DNA from 3 places in the Paenibacillus sp. GM2FR genome. Region 3 is predicted to be linked to each of the others. Evidence: riboswitches for the same ligand, from Rfam matches in the RefSeq annotation. Region 3 holds a riboswitch; each other region holds the start of a gene.

Region 1 (7,299 bases), on a different contig from region 3:
GTAGATATTGTTCATGTCCACGACATCCAGCGGATCAATCAGCTTGATGCGCGGGTGATCTCCCAAAATGCGATGAGCCGGCTCTTTAACGGCAGGGCTCGGATGCACAGGATACACAATGGCGATATCCTCAAATTCATCGGCAATGCGCTTTACCGCTTCAAATATTTGACGATGCGGCTCCCCTTGGGATTCGCGGCGGTGTGCCGTCATCAGGATCAAGCGTTTGCCCTGCGCCCAATCCAGAACCGGATGGGTATAACCTTCACGCACCGTGTACTGGAACACGTCCGTAGCCGTATTACCCGTTACATAAATGCGGGATTCCGGCTTGTTCTCCTTGCGGAGATTCTCGGCGGACCAGTTCGTCGGCGCAAAGTGAAGATCAGCAAGCACGCCGGTCAGCTGACGGTTCATCTCCTCCGGATAAGGGTTCAGCTTGTTCCATGTCCGCAGACCCGCCTCTACATGGCCGACCTGAATCTGCTGCAGAAAGGCTGCATAGCTGGCCAGGAACGTTGTCAGCGTGTCGCCGTGCACCAATACGATATCCGGCTTGGCTTCACGCAGAACAGGCTCAAGACCCTCCAGAACGCGGACGGTGATCTCGTTGAGCGTCTGACGGTCCTTCATGACATCCAGGTCATAGTCCGGAACAATCTTGAATACATCCAGCACCTGATCCAGCATTTGCCGATGCTGCGCAGTAACACAAACGACCGACTCAATATGCTCGGGGTGACGTTGAAGCTCCAGAATAAGCGGCGCCATCTTGATCGCTTCGGGGCGGACCCCAAATATAGTCATCACTTTCACTTTTGACATGTTTGAAAATACCCCTCTTTGCTTGTTTTCAAATATTCAAGACGTACGAATGACTGGCTTGGCTCTATTTCGTGCCGTACAACCGATCCCCTGCATCACCAAGGCCCGGTACGATGTAACCATGGTCGTTAAGACCCTCATCGAGAGCAGCAACATAGATGTCCACGTCAGGATGGGCATCATGGACAGCCTTCACACCTTCCGGTGCAGCCACGAGGTTCATCATCTTGATCTGGGTACAGCCGCGTTTCTTCAGCACGTCGATCGCAGCGATGGCGGACCCGCCTGTCGCGAGCATCGGATCGATGACGATCAATTCCCGTTCCGTAACATCGGTTGGAAGCTTTGTATAATATTCAACAGGCTGAAGCGTTTCGGGGTCACGAAACAATCCGACATGCCCTACTTTTGCAGCAGGAAGCAACTTAACAACTCCGTCCAGCATGCCTAGACCGGCGCGCAGGATCGGTACCAAGCCGAGCATGCGGCCGGAAATGACTTTTCCTTGGGTTTCAGCTACCGGCGTCTGCACGGATATCGATTCAAGAGGAACCTCCCGCGTAATTTCATAAGCCATCAAAGTCGCGACTTCGTCTACCAATTCGCGAAAGTCTTTTGTGTTAGTCCGCATATCGCGGATAAATGTAAGTTTGTGTTGAATCAACGGGTGATCACAAATCACCAATTTTCCCATGTCTGGTCCCTCCGGTTTGAGTACAAATGTTATTTCAATATGGGCGTAAATATTTGTGAGCTCCATAAATCCTGTCTATTATATCATTCCCTCTAGTCAATTGACACCTGCACGGGTCATGTTTTATTCCATGAGTTTTTGACCTTATAATCGAACCGGATCTTCTTCTGCCCTGAACCTAGGTTTTCCATTCTCGCCTATATTGATGCTAACCGGGAAGCAACCTGACTGGGAAAATGAGAGCATAGCAATCTGGCCAGAATGTTTATAGCTCCTAAAAGGACCCCACCTGCATCAGGCGGGGTCCTCTTATCATAGGCTTCTTATGCAAAGGAAACTGTGATTAATATTTCATTTCAGCATAGAGAGGATATTGATCTGTAAGCTCAGCCACCAAACGGCCTGCTTTTTCAAGCGTTGCCTCGTCTTTCGGCTGCTTCAATGTCATGGCTATAATTTTCGCGATGGTCACCATCGCTTGCTCATCCATACCCCGGGAAGTAACCGCAGGGGTACCGATACGGATACCGCTGGTGACGAACGGGCTGGTCGGATCAAACGGGATGGCATTCTTGTTCACGGTAATGCCGATGGAGTCCAGAACTTTCTCCGCGTCTTTACCGGTGATGTCCAGATTACGGGTGTCCACAAGCATCAGGTGGTTATCGGTTCCGCCGGATACGATGTTCAGACCTTCCTCGATCAGGGTATCGGCCAGCACTTTCGCGTTCTTTACGACGTTCTCTGCATACGTCTTGAAGGACGGATCCAATGCTTCGCCAAGCGCAACGGCCTTGGAAGCAATGACATGCATGAGTGGGCCGCCTTGGGAGCCGGGGAATACCGCTTTATCGATCGCTTGCGCCCAAGCTTTTTTGCACAAAATCATACCGCCTCGAGGTCCGCGAAGCGTCTTATGCGTCGTTGTCGTTACAAAATGGGCATGCGGAACCGGATTCGGATGAAGTCCTGCCGCAACGAGACCTGCAATATGGGCCATATCGACCATAAACAACGCACCAACATCGTTCGCGATGGCAGCAAGCTTTTCAAAATCAATGATGCGAGGGTATGCACTTGCACCCGCCACGATCAGGCGAGGGCGATGCTTGAATGCCGCTTTGCGGACTTCGTCGTAATCGATAAGGAACGTGTCTTCTTGCACGCCGTAGGCAACGAAATTGTACAGAAGGCCGGAAGCGTTAACCGGGCTTCCGTGAGTCAAATGGCCGCCATGGGCCAGGTTCATGCCGAGCACGGTATCTCCAGGTTTCAGGGCTGCCAAATATACCGCCATGTTCGCTTGGGCACCGGAGTGCGGCTGAACGTTGGCATGCTCGGCTCCGAACAGTTCTTTGGCACGGTCACGGGCGATATCTTCCACGATATCCACACGCTCACAGCCACCGTAATAGCGTTTGCCAGGGTAGCCTTCCGCATATTTATTCGTCAGAACGGTCCCCATGGCTTCCATAACCGCTTCGCTGACAATATTCTCAGAGGCAATCAGTTCAATGTTGCTGCGTTGACGCTTCAGCTCCAAATCCATCGCTTCCAATACAGCCGGGTCACTCTTCCGCAAATGTTCCATCATGTTCATATCCTCCCATAATCAATCATTATTTTTTCTTGCAAATTCAAAACTACAAGTTGTCATCATTAAAAAAGCGAGTTCTCATTCGAATCAATCGCACAGCGTGGAATCATCCCTCTGCTCAAGCCGGTACACCGCGCGTTCTCCGCCAATCAGCTTCGGGCGGGTATAAGCCGCGGTTACGCGCGCCTCTCCGATATAACGCTCGCTCGGCCTGAACGGAACCGCCACTCTCCGCAAATGCATGCCGATCAGCGTCTCGCCGATATCGACACCCGCATGGGCTTCAATCGATTCCGCAAGGCAAGGCTCCTTCATGCTGCGGTAAGCTGCGGAAGCCATCGACCCGCCCGCTCCCGGAATGGGAACAGCCGCCACTTCCGTCAAGCCCAGCCGCTCAAGCAGCTCGCGTTCCATGACAAGCGCACGGTTCAGATGCTCACAGCATTGATAGGCCACAGCAAAACCGAATTCCGTTTGAACCTCGGCAATGCCCTGAAGGAGCTGCTGAGCCGTTTCTAAAGCGCCTCCTGTACCGATCCGTCGTCCGACCACTTCACTGGTACTGGCTCCGATGACCAGCACTTTACCAGGGCCTAAGACGGCCGCTTCGGCCAGTTCGCGGACAATACGCGCTGTCTGTTCGTTCAAGGAAACCTTGGAGATATCCGTCATGTCACAGTCCTCCCGATGATTTTTTCACAGAAGATGCTTCATTCCCCTATCACGATAGCCGCAGCTGCTTTACGCGCGCGTTCACCTATCGCGATTCATTCTTCAGGTAACGCTCCTCGATGGCCTTGATCTTGTTCACGCGGCCGACATGGCGCTCGCCATGACTGAAATCCGTTGTCAGCCATGCGCTGACGATTTCGGCGGCAAGTCCGGGACCGACGACACGCTCACCCAGCGCAATCACGTTACTGTCGTTATGCTCGCGAGTCGCTTTGGCTGAGAACACATCATGGGTCAGCGCGCAGCGAATACCCGGCACCTTGTTGGCCGCAATGCTCATGCCGATGCCCGTGCCGCAGATTAGAATGCCGCGATCCGCTTCACCCGAGACGACCTTCTCGCACACCGGTAGGGCATAATCGGGATAATCCACGGAATCGGAACAGCCGCAGCCCAGATCCTCCACCTCGTGTCCAAGACCCCGAATGACTTCCACGATTTCCTCTTTCAGACGAATGCCGGCATGATCCGTACCCAATGCAATTTTCATCTATGAAAAACCCCCTCGTATGTTCGCTTTTGCGTTTTAGCTTGTTTCATTATAACCCAAACTCCACGCAAAAGACGAAAAAAGAGCAGTCGGCGCACGTATTGTGCTCCAAATGCTCTTTGCCCAGGCGACCGGCCGTATATTCCGATGCTCCATCGTGGTTTCATCCACTTCGTCGCCAGTTACACCGGATCTTTTGTTTTTCACCTTCATCTTAAAGCAATACCTTGTGAAAGGCAAGCGGCTTTTTTAGCCATTTGAGCACGGATGTACTCTTCGATTCCGTCTAAGCCGACCCTATTTATGCTGATCCGCTTCCAGCTTGTCCAAGAGACGAAACAACGCCGTCCGAATCTCTGCAGCCGTCGCTTCATATTCCTCCCGCGAGCCTCCAAAAGGATCGGAGATATCGAAGCTCGGGATACGCTGTCGCAGCTCAATCAGACGCTCCCGGTCACGGTCGCTGACATCGCGGCCCAGAGATCTGGCCAGCTCAAGCGCTGCATACAGACTATCCTGTTCCCGCAGATCATCCAGCACCCGGCGGTCATCCTCAACAAACTCTTTCAGAGTGTGCATCTTGTCTGCAGCATGCGGGAACTGCCTTATCGCATACTGCTTATGCGACTGGGTCAGCGTCAGAATCAGGTCTGCCCACTCCACCAGGTTCGCGGTCAATGGTTTGGACACCAAGCGTTCTTGGATATCCTGGTCTCGCAGTATGGATTCCGCATGATGGGACACCGGCATTCCATCCACGGCCGAGACACCGGCGGACTTCGTTTCCAGCGGGACGCCCCGTTGTTTGGCAAGCTTGCGCAGCATGCCTTCAGCCATCGGACTGCGGCAGGTATTTCCCGTGCAGACAAACAGTATATTTTTCACGGTCCCATTCCTCCCGTTCGTAGGTTCTTTGGGGTTATTGTAACAAATATAACGTCAAAAGATAAACATCATGCCAAAGATGACCAAAATCAGCCCGCCCAGCATTTCACCGTACTCCCCCAGCTTGTTGCTTACCTGACGGCCAAGCAGCAAGCCGAGAATGGACAGCAAACCGCCCACGATCCCGAAGGAAATCACGATCAACAATACATCATCCACAAACATCCCGAGCGAAACGCCTACCGAGAAGGAGTCGATGCTGACGCTAAGCGAAAACAGCAGCATACCTAAAAATGCGGTAGGATGGATTCGCTGTCCTTCTCCGCCCCGCAGGGCGTTATACATCATATGCCCGCCGAGCAGAAGCAGCAGCCCTCCGGCCGCAAGCCCTGTGACGTGACCCAGTAACATGCCTACATAGCGGCCGGCAAATAAACCCAGCAGCGGCATCAGCATGTGAAACAACGCGATCATGAAACTGATGCCCAGCATATGGCCTAAGCGCATACCGCCTCTCATTCCAACTCCGATTCCAAGCGAAAATGCGTCTAGCCCGAGTGCAACCGCCATCAGCAGAATCGCCGCAAGCTGTCCCGATTGGACAGACGCCTCCAGCATGCCCATTCCCCCAAGTCCCATGGTCTTGTACACCATATGCGGACAAGGGGTAAATGATGCCAAAAGCGTTCATTCGGCAGCTCAATTCACATCGATGATGTGGTGTCCCGCGGCCTTCAACAGCCGGTTCATGACGGCTGCTCCGAGGCCTTGCTCCGGACACGCTTCGGCCAGAATGAAGGTCGCGCCTTCGTCATCGAACCGGCGCAGGCCGGCGTACAGACGGCGGGCCACCTCCTCCGGCGCGGCCAGGCTGCCGAGCGAGACGGCAACGTCCGCGCGGTAGTGACCGATGTGCTCGTCGAATGACAGCACGCCGGTCACCTCCCCGCGCCGGGCGGCCGCCTCAAGCTCGGCCGCGATGCGTGCCGACACGGCGTCGGCACGCGGGCCCTGCACCACGCACATCGCACCCTTCGGTGCGTAGTGCGTGTACTTCATGCCCGGCGAGCGCGGCGCCGGGCTCTCCGCATCCCCGGCGGCGCGATGCAGCGCCGGGTCCATGCGCACGCTTGCCGCTACGGCGGCAAGCTGCTCGGCCGTGACGCCGCCCGGGCGGAGCACCGTGACGGCGCCGTCTTCGCCGACTTGTACCACCGTCGACTCGACGCCCACCCCGGCAGGGCCGCCGTCGAGCACGCCGTCGATCGCCCCGGCCAAATCCTCCAAGACATGGCTGGCCAGCGTCGGGCTTGGCCGACCGGAACGGTTCGCGCTCGGCGCAGCCAGCGGACGCCCGGCGGCGCTGATCAAGGCCAGCGCCACGTTGTGATCCGGCATCCGCACGGCAACGGTGTCGAGCCCTGCCGTCACACGTGGGGATACTGCTCCCGGTTTAACGGGCAGTACCAGCGACAGCGGCCCAGGCCAGAACCTTGCCATCAGCGCCCGTTCCGTCTCATTCACATGACGGACCAAGCCGTCGAGCTGAGTTAGCTCCGAAATATGCACGATCAATGGATTGTCAGACGGCCGGCCTTTCGCGGCAAAGACGCTCTCAACCGCTTCGGTATTGCCGGCGTCTGCGCCAAGCCCGTAGACCGTTTCCGTCGGAAAGGCCACCGTTCCGCCGAGCTCGAGCACCTGCCCCGCTTCCCGCAATGCCTGCTTCGCTTCCTTCTCCGAGCCCAAGCCCTCCCTGGAAAGCGAGTTCGAGACATGCCACACTTGAGTTGATTTTGCAGCAGCATGGCGGAAGCCGTTCTCCCGCTGCTGGTTAGGTTCCATGCCGTTCTGTTCCATACCTATCCCAATCTTTCTGTATATGAAATATATAAACTTCAATGCGAGTTTTGCCTATGTCCCAAAATAAAAAGCGCTTTTCGTTCTTCAGTCCCGTGCCGGTCCCCATTCAAACCAGTCGCGCCAAAGAGAAAGCACTCTTCTACATTAAAGTTTATCATACCGGGTCAGGATTGAAAATCAGCTCGCTCATAATCCTAGAACAAGCTTACCACC
Region 2 (7,299 bases), 210 kb from region 3:
TCATCCAACCGGCTGTAGTCGGTTACGGCCAGACTTGCCGTCGTGTTTATTTTTCGGATGGAGGTGATGACTTTGTTGATCTGTTTATCGTCGCAGTCCCCCGCCTTGTTCAGGATGATCATATCCGCGAAGCTAATCTGCCCCCTCAGAGTGCGGACCAGTTCACGGCTGGATGCGAAGAAGCTGTTGTATTCCAGAAATTTGCTGCAGTCGGCCAAGGCGATTTTGCGCTGGATTGAGATTTGATTAGACAGGGATGGATCCTGCAGATCCTCCAGGATCTGTTCAGGATTCGCCACGCCGGTCGTCTCGATAAATATGAGATCAGGCTTCTGATTGAACAGGGTCTGTAATGCTTGACCCAGCTCGTCTCGCCTGGTGCAGCAGATACATCCGTCGAGCAGCTTCTCAATCGGAAGATCGGGCATTTCGCCGGAGACCGTATCGCCATCCACATCTTGTTCGCCCATCTCATTCATTAATACGGCGGTTCTCCACTGCCGCTTGGCGGCATACGCCAGCAGTCTGAGCAGCAGCGTGGTTTTGCCGCTTCCCAAAAACCCACTGATCAGTACAACAGGTATCTTGTTCATTTATTTGTTACCTCCCGGTATCGTTATGTTCGAATATAGTTCATCAAACTCCGCGACGGAGTCCGGATTCGTGAAAATGTAAGGGGATGCCGGCTGCTCAATCGGCTGAATCTGCTCCGCTTGAATTTGCAGAGTCTCTTTACCATTCAAGGTGGTAACCTGGATCGTGCCATCGATCTGAACCCACGTGTCATTAGCGAACGAGGCAGCATTTGTGCCGCGCACAAGAACCCCGAACGGGACAGCATCGGCCGTGCAGCACATCACGAGGAATCGGCTGACGGCAAAGATATCCTCATTCATATGTCCGTCGCGGAAGACGAAGCCTTGGACCGTGATGGCTTTACCTTGAAAATGCTCTTTATACATATCCATGGCCCCGACGGTTTCCGAGAAAATGTTCGGTTCCACCCGGATGACGGGCAGCGTATATAAGCGCTTGGCAAGCTCTGCAAACTCCACGCTATAGATGTCCTTGGCAACGAATCGTTCGTTTAATGTGAGGTCTTCTGGTACTCCCTGATCAACTTCGGGTAATCGTTTATCCGTGCCAGAAAAGACGGAAGCGTTGCGGTCATCGGTTTTACGGCGCACATCGGGATTCGGATAGGTGTAGATCATGCCTTTTTTGGCAGCCATATCGCTGCCGAGGGCTTGGTCCGGCAGGAGCAGGCCAAACAGCAGCGGCACCATGAATAGCCCGTATACCGTTACGTTTTTGACAAGGCCGGCAGGAAGGGGGTGCTCGCAATCACACACCTCTCCTGAATCACCTGCAAGGGAATGCCATATCATGCCGAATGCAATGAACAACAGCGGAACCGGGCATAGAAGCAGCAGGGTCTGCATATGAGGCGCTAAGTAATATTCAAGCGAATCTGAAGCGTTCAGATGCATGATATAAGCGGCGAGAGACGCAACAAGCAGCGACCGGAGCGTATAGTGAATCCGTATCCTCAAACTGGACTTCATGGTCCCAATCACCTCCAATCTCAACGGGTACCTGGTGAGTCTGAACGGTCCCGGTAATCTCCTCTTCGTTTTTCGCAAATCTTCCTTCTCTCGCCAGCTAACCACCTAATAGAGCGTCAACGGCTACAGAGCCGATAAATACGAGCGTCATCACCAGCAGGCTTAAACCGATCACAAATTTGGTTTTGAAGGTAGCCGACAGCATGAGCAGGCTTTTGAAATCCAGCATCGGGCCGAGCACCAGGAAGGAAACAAGCGGGCCTACGGTAAAGGTATGCGTGAACGCCGATGCCACAAAGGCATCCGAAGTCGAGCAGAGGGATAGGATGAAAGCAAACCCCATCATGAACAAGTAAGAGGCGGCGGGACCGCTCCCCAATGCCAGCAGCTCCTCCCTTGGAATGAAGGATTGGATGCAGGCCGTCAGGAATGCGCCAAGAACCAGGTATTTGCCCATCTCAATCAATTCGTCTCCGGCGTGGACAAACATGCTTCTCCATGTTTTGGGATGCTCATGCAGCTTGCGTCCGCCATTGGCGGAATCACGTTCGGAAAACTCTTGAAAAGAACGCTTGAGCGGGTTGCTCCTTGAAAAAACATAGACGAGCAAACCTACCGTCACCGCGACTGCAAAAGCCAGTCCCATCCGGCCGATCGTCACTTCGGGATGCGAACGGAAGGCCATGATCGTTGCAGCGAACACAATGGGGTTCAGGATGGGACCGCTGAGGATAAAGGTTACGGCGATGTAGGCAGGCATCCCCTTGAGCATCAACCTTCGGACGACCGGGATCATACCGCATTCACATATGGGAAACATGATCCCCAGCATGGAAGCGAACAGGACGCCGACGACCGGATTTTTGGGCGTGATACGACGCACCCACTGTTCTTTGACGAACATTTGCAGGAGGGACGAAATTAGCACCCCAAGCAGCACAAACGGAAGTGCCTCAAGGAAAATACCCGTAAAAATGGTTTTTACCTGCTGTATGTCATGGCTTGAGAGTAGACTTAAATCCTTCTGCAGCCATATCGTCAAGACCGGAATCACGAAGACAAGCGGAATAATGAAGGGCAGCATTCTGAAGATTACCGGATATTTCATTTGGGCCTCCTGGAGCGATTTGATCTTAGGACATTCTATGCTTGTACCATCAGCAACATACGTGATTCCCCTAAATTAATCAAAAAGATTACGATTTAAAATGGTCAGTTTCGTCATCGGTAGCGCGATGTCCAAAGTCGTGGTATATTAAAAAAAGTTATCTATGTGTTACTGGCGTAGCTTGGGGTACCAAGAGGGAGCACATAGGATCATATGCCGTACGCCTGGGCAAGAGGTAAGGAGACGATGAAGTCGCCTTGCCTCTTTATGTTTTTTAAATACAATGGCGAAGGAGCGGATTAGCATGAGTAAGGAACCCGTAATTTTGGATGGAAAAAAGGTATCCGACGATATCAAGGCCAAGCTGGCCGTAAAGGTACAGGAATTGAAGCAGCAAGGGGTAACGCCTTGTCTGGCAACGATTCTGGTTGGCGATGATCCTGCCTCGGCGACCTATGTGCGGATGAAGGGAAATGCTTGCGAGCGGCTTGGCATCATATCCAAGAAAGTGGTACTGGAGACGTCAACAACGACAGCAGAGCTGATTGCCGCGATCCAAGAGCTGAACGAGGATCCGAATGTCCACGGCATTCTGCTGCAGCATCCGGTTCCGCATCATATCGATGAACGGGCGGCTTTTGATTCTATTGATATTGAAAAAGACGTGGATGGAGTGACCACGCTTGGTTTCTCGCAAAATGCGTTTGGTTTTGCCGATTACCCGTCTTGTACGCCTGCCGCGATTATTGCGATTATGGATTATTATGATCTGCCGATCGAAGGGAAGCATGCCGTGGTGGTCGGACGCAGTCCGATTCTGGGTAAGCCGGTATCGATGATGCTGCTTAATCGCAATGCTACCGTTACGATCTGCCACTCGAGAACGAAGAACCTTGGGGAGATTGTGTTCCAGGGGGATATCGTGGTTGCGGCCGTAGGCAAGCCTAATTTCATTCAAGGGGACTGGATCAAGCCGGGAGCCGTCGTATTGGATGCCGGCTATAATCCAGGCAATATCGGCGACTGCGATTACGAAGCCTGCGCGAAGTTGGCATCCGCAATTACACCAGTACCTGCCGGTGTTGGCCCCGTTACGATTGCTACATTGCTGAAGCATACCGTCGAATCGGCTGAGCGAACCGTGCAAGCCTAACAGTAACCATGTAATAACGGGATAAGGCACGGTTCATTTACGCGTCCCGAAAGGGGATTTGCATGGAGAATCCCCCTTTGAATCGCTTCGTTCCCCGCTAGAGTCTGGAACGCAGAAAAGTATTGCCCATCAAAGGCTCGGGGTGAAGTCTGCATTTCACGGATGCCCAGACGTCATGTTATAGTTAGGAAAAAGTGAAATCGAAGGGGAGAGATTCATGCACAAACGAATCATTGCCTGTTGTGTGGCGGAGCAAGGAGCTGCGGAGGTTTATCCGTTCGGTGCAGCGCCGCAAACGGCTCCCGGGAGAACCGAATGAAGAACACGATTGCAGATATTGCCAAAAAAGCCGGAGTTGCCAAAAGCACGGTCTCCCGTTTCTTAAACGGAGGTTCCGTCAGTCATGCGACACGCCAAAAGATTGAGCTGGTCATTCAGGAAACCGGCTATATTCCGAATTCGTTCGCACAGAGCTTGAAAGCGAAAAAAACCAACATGATCGGCACCATTGTGCCGCGTCTGGATTCATTCTCGGCATCGCAGACCGTTGCCGGCATGGATGAAGAATTAAGGAAACACGGTTATCAGCTTCTCATCATCAATGCAAGCCAGGATTTATCCAGGGAGATAGAAGCGCTGTATGATCTCGCTAGGCAAAAAATATCTGGCATCATTTTATTCGCCACCCAGGTGACGGAAACACATCTTGCCGCGATTAAAGAGATCAGCATTCCCGTCATTCTGCTCGGACAACAGCATAAGGAGGTCCACAGCATGATTTATAACGACCATGCCGCAGGCTATGACATGGGCCGATATGTGCTGTCCAAGGGACACCGTCATATAGCTTATATCGGTGTGACGGAAAAAGACGTTGCTGTCGGAGTTCAGCGGAAAGAAGGGTTTCTGAAGGCGTTAAGCGAGTATGACGGGGTGGAAGCGATTTTCTATGAAAGTGGATTTAAGATGGCGGATGGAGTTGCGGAGGCTTTGGCTATTTTTGAGCAAAACCGAACGATGCCTACTGCGGTGGTCTGCGCTACTGACAACATTGCGCTGGGCGTGATGAAAGCGGCGCACATGAGAGGCATTCATATTCCCAACGAACTCTCCGTTACCGGCTTTGGCGGATACGACGTAACCGAAGTGATTCATCCCGGATTGACAACCGTTAAATATGGATATTCCCAAGCGGGCCACCTCGCAGCTCAGCATATTATAAAGCTGGTCAACGACGAGCCTGTGGATTTCCTGACGGTCATGAATTGCGATATGATTCATCGGGAAAGCGTTGACAATCTAAATTAGGTATTTTATACTGAAAAAAAACGGAACCGGTTCCAATACTGTTTTTGCCTGGTATTGGAGCTGAGTTCATTATTTTTACCTCGAATTGGAACCGGTTCCACTGCAAGTGAATCAGGCTGGTGTTCACGCACAGCATGATCCGTTTGTTGCTATTAGAAAGCCCATTTACAAGGAGAAGAGACATGGACAGAGAACGGAAATACCGACGCCTGGATCAGGCCTCTCCCGAAGAGATTTCCTCCTTAAAGGAGCAAGCAAAACAAAGCGAATGGAGGCAGAGGTTTCACATACAGCCCATCATGGGCTTGTTGAATGACCCCAACGGATTTTCTTATTATAACGGGGAATATCACTTGTTTTATCAATGGTTTCCGCTGGGTACGTTTCACGGCTTGAAATACTGGTACCACACCTCCTCCAAGGACTTGGTGCACTGGCAAAACAAAGGCATTGCCATTGAGCCCGGGCACTCGTTTGACGCATATGGCGCCTATTCGGGAAGTGGGATCGTGAAAGACGACATACTGTATTTGATGTATACCGGGAACACCCGGGATGAGGGATGGAGCAGGCATTCTTATCAATGCATGGCGGTGATGGACCGCGTTGGCACCATTACGAAATTCGATCAACCGCTGATAGACCGTGTGCCGGACGGATATACCGAGCACTTCCGGGATCCGAAGGTATGGAAAGACGAAGACCTGTTCCGGTTCGTCATCGGCGCCCAGAGGGGTGATCAGACAGGAACGGCTGTTGTCTATGAATCACCGGATTTGCTGGATTGGACATGCAAAGGGGAAATCCAAACCCGTCTTGGATATTTCGGCTATATGTGGGAATGCCCCGATTATTTTGAACTGGAAGGACAGGGCGTGCTGCTGTTTTCACCGCAGGGGCTGAGTCCGCAAAACGACGAATTCCGGAACATTTACCAATCCGGCTACATCTCGGGCAAACCGCTGGATCGGGATACGCTGGAGTTTGAACACGGCCCCTTTTACGAGCTGGACCGAGGTTTTGATTTTTACGCACCGCAGACCATGCTGGATGAGAAGGAGCGGCGCATCATGGTAGGCTGGATGGGTTTGCCGGAGGTCGTCTATCCAACGGACTCGCATGGCTGGGCCCATTGTTTGACTCTTCCGCGTGTGCTCACTTTCCGTGAGGGCAAGCTGATTCAGCAGCCGGTCCCCGAGTTGGAAACGCTTCGTGGGACAGCCATGGAAGCAGCGGATACGTTATACAGCGAGGTGAAGAATTATACAGGGTTAGAAGGGACCGTATTCGAGATGATATGCGAGTTCCATGCGATCGAAGCGGACGTTGTCGGCATTGAATTTCGAGCCGGCGAAACGGAGCGCACAGTCATTTGGTATGACGCTGTCAGGCAGAAGGTTACACTGGATCGCTCATCCTCGGGTGCAACGATTGTGAGTGATTACGGAACGACACGAACCTGTATGCTGCATAACAAAGCAGACTCGATCAAATTCCATCTCTTTGTGGATATTTCTTCGGCAGAAGTGTTCGTCAATGATGGCCAAGAGGTGTTTACGAGTCGGATATTTCCCAAGGAGGACAGCCGTCATATTCGATTTTTTGCAAAGAACGGCAGCGCCGGCTTGAAGGTCACGAAGTGGGATCTTGCCCAAGCCGTAAAAGATATAGAAGGGGATGAATGAACATGGCAGCGGATAATCGGAAAATTGCAAGGCAGGTAGTGGAAGCCATCGGTGGCAGGGAGAACATTGCTTCCTTTGCTCACTGTGCTACGAGACTCCGAATTATGGTTCACGATCAGAAGAAGATAGACCAGAAGAAGGTCGAGAATATCGATAAGGTTAAAGGCGCTTTTTTTAACTCCGGACAATATCAAATCATTTTCGGAACAGGAACCGTTAATCAGATTTTTGAAGCGGTTGAATCGCTTGGGCTGGAGAGCACAAGCAAGGATGAGTTGAAGTCCGAGGCGAAAAAATCAGGGAATCCGTTTCAGCGGGCGATTCGTACGTTCGGTGACGTGTTTGTGCCGATTATCCCGATATTGGTCGCCACAGGTTTGTTCATGGGATTACGGGGATTATTGACGCAAGAAACCGTCCTGGCCTGGTTTGGAGCGGTACCGGATGATATCTCGCCTAATTTTCTGCTCTTCACCCAGG
Region 3 (7,299 bases):
TCAAAGGCAAAATCATGATTAGGGCTGGAATAGGGCAGCACTGCAAGTCTCCTTTCAAAATTCTGGGAGGATTGAATGTACCCATATTATAAGTGGGTCGAAATCATTCATCAATCCTTTAAAGCGATAGATCTAAGCAGGAATTTCATGCTTTCGCATAAAAATCTGCATCATCCATCACATTTGTCCTGAATTGAAAGTGTGCATGCCCCATAACATGAATCTTTCAGCTTAAGAATGGATAGGCAGCGAGTACGCCTAGCCGTTCTCGAGGAGAAAGCAGGTTACACCGAGAAGTCGGTGTTTGTCAGTTGTTGAATTGCGTGATCTAAAGATAGCTTAAGCTTTTCCGTAATGGGCCCCATAGGCAGACGAAGGGTATCCGATGAGATCAGGCCTTGCTGGGCAAGCAGCCATTTTAGCGGAGCGGGATTGGATTCTTCGAACAGCTTATGAATGTAGGGAAGCAGGACTTCAAACTCCATTTCGGATCGGTAGTAATCTCCCTGGGCAGCTAATTGAAACACCCGAATGAAAGCCTCGGTATTCACATTAGCCGATGCCAGAATTCCCCCAGAAGCTCCATGACACAGCATCTCATGAAAGAGGACATCGTTGCCGCATAGAACGGGCTTTGTATCGTATTGGGATAAACTTCTCGTAAGCTCCGTACTCTCGGTGCTGTCTTTCACCCCGATCACCCCGGGGATCTCCATGATTCTTCTTACGGCATCAACCGGTAACCGGATTCCAGTACGCGAAGGAACCTCATACAGAATAACCGGGATCCCGACCTCGGCCACCTTTCGGAAATGCTGCAGGATACCATCGATCGAAGGACGACTGTAATACGGCGTGACCACCAATACCGCATCAGCACCGATATGACCTGCCAGTTCCGTTCGTTTCATACTGGACACCGTATCATTCGTACCCGTACCTATGATGAGCGGCAATAGCCGTCCGTCCAGACTCCCACGCGTTTCCTCCACAACCTGCACGACTTCCTCCCAAGCTACGGTCGGCGCTTCACCGGTCGTTCCGTTGATGACCAATCCCTGAATATCATATGATAACAAATTCTTTAAATAACGTTGATAAGACGGACGATCCAGTTCGTAATCCTGTGAAAAGGGAGTGATCACAGGAACATAAATGCCATGCAGTTCTTGCTGAGTCAGCATAATCTTTCCTCCAATTCATGAATGATGGCTATACTTTATCATGGGAATTAAGATCGGCGTTATCTATAATAATAGATAGTTATTATCAATATTATTGATAAGGAGAGAGTGATGGAACTTATCTACCTGCAAACCTTCAGGGAGGTTGCGATTCGCCAGAGCTTTACAAAAGCCGCGGATGAGTTGGGTTATGCCCAATCCAGCGTAACCACCCAAATTCAGAAGCTGGAGAAGGAATACGGCGTCAAGCTGTTTGAGCGGTATGGCAGAGGCTTGCGTCTGACGAAGTCGGGTGAGGAGCTGTTCAAGTATGCCGTTCAAATGCTGGATCTGTTTCAGCAGTCGAAGGAAAAGCTGACCAAGCAAGGCGGAGGCACCTTATCGATCGGAACGATAGACTCGTTGGCCGCTTATTTTCTTCCGTCCGTCATTCACCAACTGAAACTAAGGCATGAGGATCTTGTCATCCGTTTACAACCGGATCGTGAAGATAACATCATCAGTAAGGTGAGAGAAGGCGAGTACGATCTCGGTCTTATTTTGGATGAAAAACCGGAGGATTCCTCCTTGAATTGGATCCCCGTTCGGGAAGAGCCCCTCCTGCTGATTGCCCATCCGGCTCATCCGCTTCATGTTGAACCGGTCATAGAGCTAGAACATCTGGCTGATGCCGAATGGATTATGCCCGAGGATAGTTGTAATTACCGCATGATGTTGGAAAAGGTGCTGCGTGCCAGCGGAGTTCCAATGCGAATAGGGCTGGAATTGGGCAATCCCGAGGCAATCAAGAGATATGTGATGTCCGGTACGGGTATCTCATTATTGCCGAGGATGGTAGCAGAGGAGGAAATCAAGCGTGGTGAGCTTGCGATTCTTCCCTTTGCGCATTCTGACATTCGTTTGGATATTCAGCTGGTCATTCACCCCAAGAAGTGGCTTTCACAATCGCTGAAGGATGCAATCGATATGCTGAAGTCTAAATCCTAATGTCGCCTCGGGTGATATTGCAATTAGCGGGAAGATTCAGTATGATTTAAATAACAATGTATAGGTTTATGTGTGACTGGCGTAGCATGGGGGACCATGAGGGAGCACATAGATGACGACGGCCGTACGCCTGGGCAGAGGTAAGGGAGTTTATTTCCCTTACCTCTTTATTATCTTCTGCTTTTATAAGTCTCTGAAACTACGAAAAGGGGATAAAACCACGATGTTAAAAACGAAGAAAATACTGCTGCTAGGTTCGGGAGAACTGGGGAAAGAAGTCATCATTGAGGCCCAGAGATTGGGGGTTGAAACCGTAGCCGTCGATCGTTATGCCGACGCTCCTGCCATGCATGTTGCCGATCATAGCTATGTCATCGATATGCTGGATGGGGAGAGATTGCGCGCAATTATTGAGCAGGAGAAACCGGACCTGATCGTGCCCGAAATCGAGGCACTGGCTACCTCGGAGCTGGTTAAACTGGAGGAAGAGGGGTATCGGGTTATACCTACTGCCAGAGCTGCGAAGCTTACGATGGACCGTGAAGGGATTCGCCGGTTAGCTTCAGAGGCGTTGGGACTTCCTACTGCAGACTACCGATTTGCCGATACGTATGAGGAATTTAAACAGGCTGTCCTGGACATGGGGTTCCCGTGCGTGATTAAACCTCTGATGAGTTCCTCTGGCAAAGGCCAGAGTGTATGTCGCTCCGAAGGGGATATTGAGCCCTGCTGGAACATCGCCATGGAAGGCGGTCGTGTACAGAACGGAAGAGTGATCATTGAAGAATTCATTACGTTCCAATCGGAGATCACGCTTCTGACCGTCCGCTCCGTCAATGGAACAAACTTCTGTGCTCCAATCGGGCATATTCAGGAGAGCGGGGACTATATCGAATCCTGGCAGCCGCACGACATGTCCGAAGAGCAGATCGAGGAAGCTAAATATATTGCAAGGACGATTACCGACGAGCTTGGCGGTTATGGATTGTTTGGTGTTGAATTGTTCCTGGCCGAGGATAAAGTGTATTTTAGCGAGGTATCTCCGCGACCGCATGATACCGGATTGGTTACGCTGGTCACGCAAAATTTATCAGAATTCGCGCTTCACGTCCGCGCCATTCTAGGGTTTCCGATCCCGGAGATCGAATTGATAACGCCGGGAGCCAGCCGTCCGCTGAAAGCGGCGCGAGAGCTGGAGAGTTACACAATTACCGGCGCCGAGCAAGCACTGGCTGTTCCGAATACGCAGCTGCGCATTTTTGGGAAACCGGTGACCAAGGTCGGAAGACGGGTCGCAGTAGCGTTGTCAACCGCCGGCGCAGTGGAAGAAGCGCGTTCGCGTGCGAAGCAGGCTTTGGATAAGCTTGCTGTTGAAGAAGCATAATCGTTCTTGATTCTTAGGATGGTGCTTCCATGATCATATAAAAAAAGATCAACCGATTAACCGGTTGATCTTTTTTCATTGACGTTATTTCGTGGATTAGAACGGGTATGAACCGTCCTGATCATCATGTCTTGTTTTCGTTTAGGTTTTGATGATAAATATGCAGAAATTTATGTTCTTTCGTGATAAGATACACAAGAATACAAACGACCCTCACCCATTATAATGTTTTCAATGCGATGCTTTATAGGCACGGTTTAAAGCATGATCATACCCAATAAATATATAGAGGAACGTTTATGACGGCATAGGAGAATCTACATGAGAGACATGACGCAAGGAAGTCCGATCAGGCTGATCATTATGTTTACGATCCCGCTTTTGATCGGAAATATTTTTCAACAATTTTATAATATGGCGGATACCCTGATCGTGGGACGGACCATTGGTGTGAACGCTCTTGCGGCCGTTGGCTCGACAGGCAGTATTTTGTTTTTTGTCATTGGCTTTGCCCAAGGCTTGACGGCAGGTTTGTCCATCATAACGGCGCAGCGCTTTGGCGCCAAGGATATCGCGGGCGTTCGCAAAAGCGTGGGAACGAGTATATGGATTAGTCTTGTATTCACGGTTTTCCTCACCATTGTGAGTGTCATATTTACGAAGCCCGTCCTCGTCATGATGAATACGCCGGCAGAAATTTTGGATGATGCTTATTCGTATTTAATCGTCATTAACTGGGGCGTTGGCGCAGCCGTTCTGTTCAACTTGCTGGCTAACCTGCTCAGAGCGCTCGGGGATAGTCGGACGCCGCTTCTCTTCTTGGTGGTCGCAAGCATTCTGAACATCGTTCTCGATCTGTTGTTTATTCTTGTATTCAAGATGGGCGTAGCCGGGGCAGGGCTGGCCACGGTGGTCTCGCAGCTGTTCTCCTGCCTTCTCTGCTTATTATACATTCATAAAAAGGTTCCGCTTCTGCAGTTCAAGAATGCCGATTGGTCCATCGATTGGAAATTTATACGCCAGCATATGTGGGTCGGTTTCCCGATGGGCTTCCAAGCCTCCATTATTGCGATCGGAGCCATCATCTTACAGATTACGCTTAACGGTCTCGGGGCAACAGCCGTAGCCGCATATACTGCGGCTCAGAAGATTGACATGCTCGCTACGCAGCCCATGAGTTCCTTTGGCATTACGATGGCGACTTTTGCCGCCCAGAACTTCGGAGCGAATCGCATAGACCGAATTAAGCTCGGAGTTAAACAATGCATTTGGGTCTCGGGATCTTTCAGCATCGCCGTGGGCTTGCTGGTTATATTCGCGGGTCCTGCAGCCGTCAGCCTCTTCGTCGGTCAAGGACAAGAAGAATTGCTGTCCCTTAGCAAGCTGTATTTCTTATCGAACGGCAGCACCTATTTGCTTCTGTCGCTGTTGTTCATCTACCGCTTCACGCTGCAGGGGCTGGGACAGAGCTTTATCCCAACCGTAGCCGGCATCATGGAACTGATCATGCGGGTATTGGCTGCCATCTTCCTGACCGCGCAGATCGGGTTCCTCGGCGCAAGCCTGGCGAATCCCTTGGCTTGGCTCGGAGCCGTCATTCCGCTCGGTATTGCCTACTCCCTGAGCATTAAAAGATTAAGCACGCCTGCTAAACCCGTCTCCATACCGGTTCAGGCGTAAGGACTTTACACAATCGAATACAGAACGAATCATGACTTAAAGAACAGAAATCACTCTGTTGCTCAAGAGCCGTGCATTCGTTCTTTTTTTTGCTTTTAAAAAGCGTGAAAATGATGCATTCCAAATTTGGATGCGCCGCGGTAAGATCACATTAGATTCTTTTAACTAATTTGACAGAATAGAACAGGAGGGGTTGCCTTGTATAAAGTGCTGTTAGTGGACGACGAAGCCGACGTAAGGGAGGGACTCGTGCAGGAAATCCAGTGGGGAGCCTGTGGATTCAAGATCGAGGGAACGGCGGAGAACGGGAGAGAGGCCGTGGAGCTTGCGGAGCGATTGGAGCCGGATGTTGTCATTACCGATATCAGTATGCCGTTTCAGGATGGGCTCCAGCTGGCCTCTTGGCTTAGAGAGTTTCAGCCGCTGTGCAAAATCGTGATCTTAACCGGATACGATGAATTTGATTATGCCCGTCAAGCGATTACGCTTAGCGTGGACGAGTATTTGCTTAAGCCATTCTCTGCCGAAAGCTTCATGGAGCTATTGGGGAAGATCAAGGACAAGATTGATATGGAGGTTGCGGAGCGAGAGGATGTACGCCAGTTGAAGGAGCATTACCGCACGAGTCTGCCTTTGCTTCGGGAATCCTTTCTTGCATCCCTGCTAACCCGGAAATTGCCCCGCTCGATCATTGAGGAGAAGACTCGAAATTACGGTTTGTCTTTGAATGGGGGGAGTTATCTGGCTGCTGTTATGGCATTATATCCCGCTTCTGTAGATAAGGATAAGGAGCATACGTCTTCAACTTCCCTCCGCCATTCGGGAGACTTGGATTTAATGCTGCATGCCATGCTGAACATTGCGAAGGAGCTTCTGGACCCCATTTTATTTGTAAGCGCATTCATGTATCAGGACAGCATTGTGCTGTTAATTACGAATGACGAGAGCGAGGATGAAGCGTGGTTTAACGAGCTGCAGATGACACTTGAGCGCTTGTTAAAAAGCATTCTTCATTATTTGAAGCTGCCGGTTACGATTGGCGTGGGCTCCATGGTGCGGAATCTGTCCGACCTTAAGCTTTCCTATCAGGGTGCGCTGCTGGCGCTCGACTACCGATTGATTCTTGGTGCCGAGAAAGTCATCTTCATTGATGATGTCGAGCGTCCGAGACCGGAAGGGGTTCGTCTGGATGAACTAAAGGAGCAGGCGCTGATCCGCAGTCTAAAGCTCGGAACCGAAGAGGAAGTGACTGAAGCAATCTCGCACATATTTGATGAACTCATCGGTGCCTCCTGTACCATTCAGGACGTTCAGGTATACCTTCTGGAGGTTGTAACGGCTGTATTGCGATCGGCCAAAGAATCCGGGATTGAGATAGAGGCTTTGTTCGGCGCAGGATTTCAGCTGCATGCGGAGATCTTCAAGTTTTCCGGATTGCAGGAGGCTAAAGCTTGGCTTCTGGACATTAGTTTGACTATACGCAAGCATATCGCCAGCTCCAGGCAGCATGCGTACAAAGACATCGTGGAGAAGGCACTCCAATATACCCGGGAGCATTACGGAGATTCGGAGCTATCGCTGCAGAAGCTGTGTATGCAGCTTCATATCAGTACAGGTTATTTTAGCGCTGTGTTCAAAAGAGAAGTTAAAATGACTTACGTGCAGTATTTGATGCAGCTTCGGATGGAAACGGCCAAAGAGCTTCTTCGATCATCGGATCTTAAAGCTTTCGAAATCGCGGAGCGTGTCGGATTTGCTGATCCGAATTATTTCAGCTTCTGCTTCAAAAAGCAGGTAGGCATCTCACCCAAGGAATACCGGACACAAGCAAGGGGGTAGAACGGTTGAAAATCACGTATGCCAAGCGGGACTCGATCAAACCAACCATTCAGCGATGGGTTAGGCGAGTACGCGCACACAGCATTCAATCGATCATCATGTGGTCCTTCTCGGCATTTATTCTGCTTATCGTGATCGTGGTAGCTGTTCTGTTGTTCAATAAATTCTCGCGATCGGCTGAGCAGAGCGTATTTCTGAATGCCCAGCAAATTGTAGATCAGGTAA

Evidence for each region. Region 3 has a riboswitch for ZMP and ZTP ahead of purT (phosphoribosylglycinamide formyltransferase 2). Riboswitches for the same ligand answer to the same signal wherever they lie in the genome.
Region 1: it holds a riboswitch for ZMP and ZTP, as region 3 does, so the genes downstream of both, rpiB (ribose 5-phosphate isomerase B) here and purT (phosphoribosylglycinamide formyltransferase 2) in region 3, are expected to answer to the same signal.
Region 2: it holds a riboswitch for ZMP and ZTP, as region 3 does, so the genes downstream of both, PAEVO_RS12400 (bifunctional 5,10-methylenetetrahydrofolate dehydrogenase/5,10-methenyltetrahydrofolate cyclohydrolase) here and purT (phosphoribosylglycinamide formyltransferase 2) in region 3, are expected to answer to the same signal.

What each region holds. Positions count from the first base shown of each region.
Region 1 covers NZ_MKZM01000011.1:149,419-156,717, forward strand. The annotation lists gene wecB (non-hydrolyzing UDP-N-acetylglucosamine 2-epimerase) at 1-825, opposite strand, end outside; gene upp (uracil phosphoribosyltransferase) at 890-1,519, opposite strand; gene PAEVO_RS29055 (serine hydroxymethyltransferase) at 1,863-3,113, opposite strand; gene PAEVO_RS29060 (TIGR01440 family protein) at 3,204-3,788, opposite strand; gene rpiB (ribose 5-phosphate isomerase B) at 3,874-4,338, opposite strand; ZMP/ZTP riboswitch at 4,453-4,534, opposite strand; gene PAEVO_RS29070 (low molecular weight protein arginine phosphatase) at 4,636-5,223, opposite strand; gene PAEVO_RS29075 (manganese efflux pump MntP) at 5,278-5,841, opposite strand; gene PAEVO_RS29080 (L-threonylcarbamoyladenylate synthase) at 5,923-7,083, opposite strand; gene spoIIR (stage II sporulation protein R) at 7,281-7,299, opposite strand, start outside.
Region 2 covers NZ_MKZM01000008.1:2,791,832-2,799,130, reverse strand. The annotation lists gene PAEVO_RS12415 (CobW family GTP-binding protein) at 1-593, opposite strand, end outside; gene PAEVO_RS12410 (TIGR03943 family putative permease subunit) at 594-1,565, opposite strand; gene PAEVO_RS12405 (permease) at 1,663-2,673, opposite strand; ZMP/ZTP riboswitch at 2,831-2,910, shown strand; gene PAEVO_RS12400 (bifunctional 5,10-methylenetetrahydrofolate dehydrogenase/5,10-methenyltetrahydrofolate cyclohydrolase) at 2,978-3,826, shown strand; gene PAEVO_RS12395 (LacI family DNA-binding transcriptional regulator) at 4,142-5,134, shown strand; gene PAEVO_RS12390 (glycoside hydrolase family 32 protein) at 5,317-6,819, shown strand; gene PAEVO_RS12385 (sucrose-specific PTS transporter subunit IIBC) at 6,816-7,299, shown strand, end outside.
Region 3 covers NZ_MKZM01000008.1:2,586,803-2,594,101, reverse strand. The annotation lists gene PAEVO_RS11600 (PAS domain-containing sensor histidine kinase) at 1-41, opposite strand, end outside; gene dapA (4-hydroxy-tetrahydrodipicolinate synthase) at 285-1,184, opposite strand; gene PAEVO_RS11590 (LysR family transcriptional regulator) at 1,296-2,171, shown strand; ZMP/ZTP riboswitch at 2,234-2,314, shown strand; gene purT (phosphoribosylglycinamide formyltransferase 2) at 2,395-3,555, shown strand; gene PAEVO_RS11580 (MATE family efflux transporter) at 3,877-5,235, shown strand; gene PAEVO_RS11575 (response regulator) at 5,434-7,074, shown strand; gene PAEVO_RS11570 (cache domain-containing sensor histidine kinase) at 7,080-7,299, shown strand, end outside.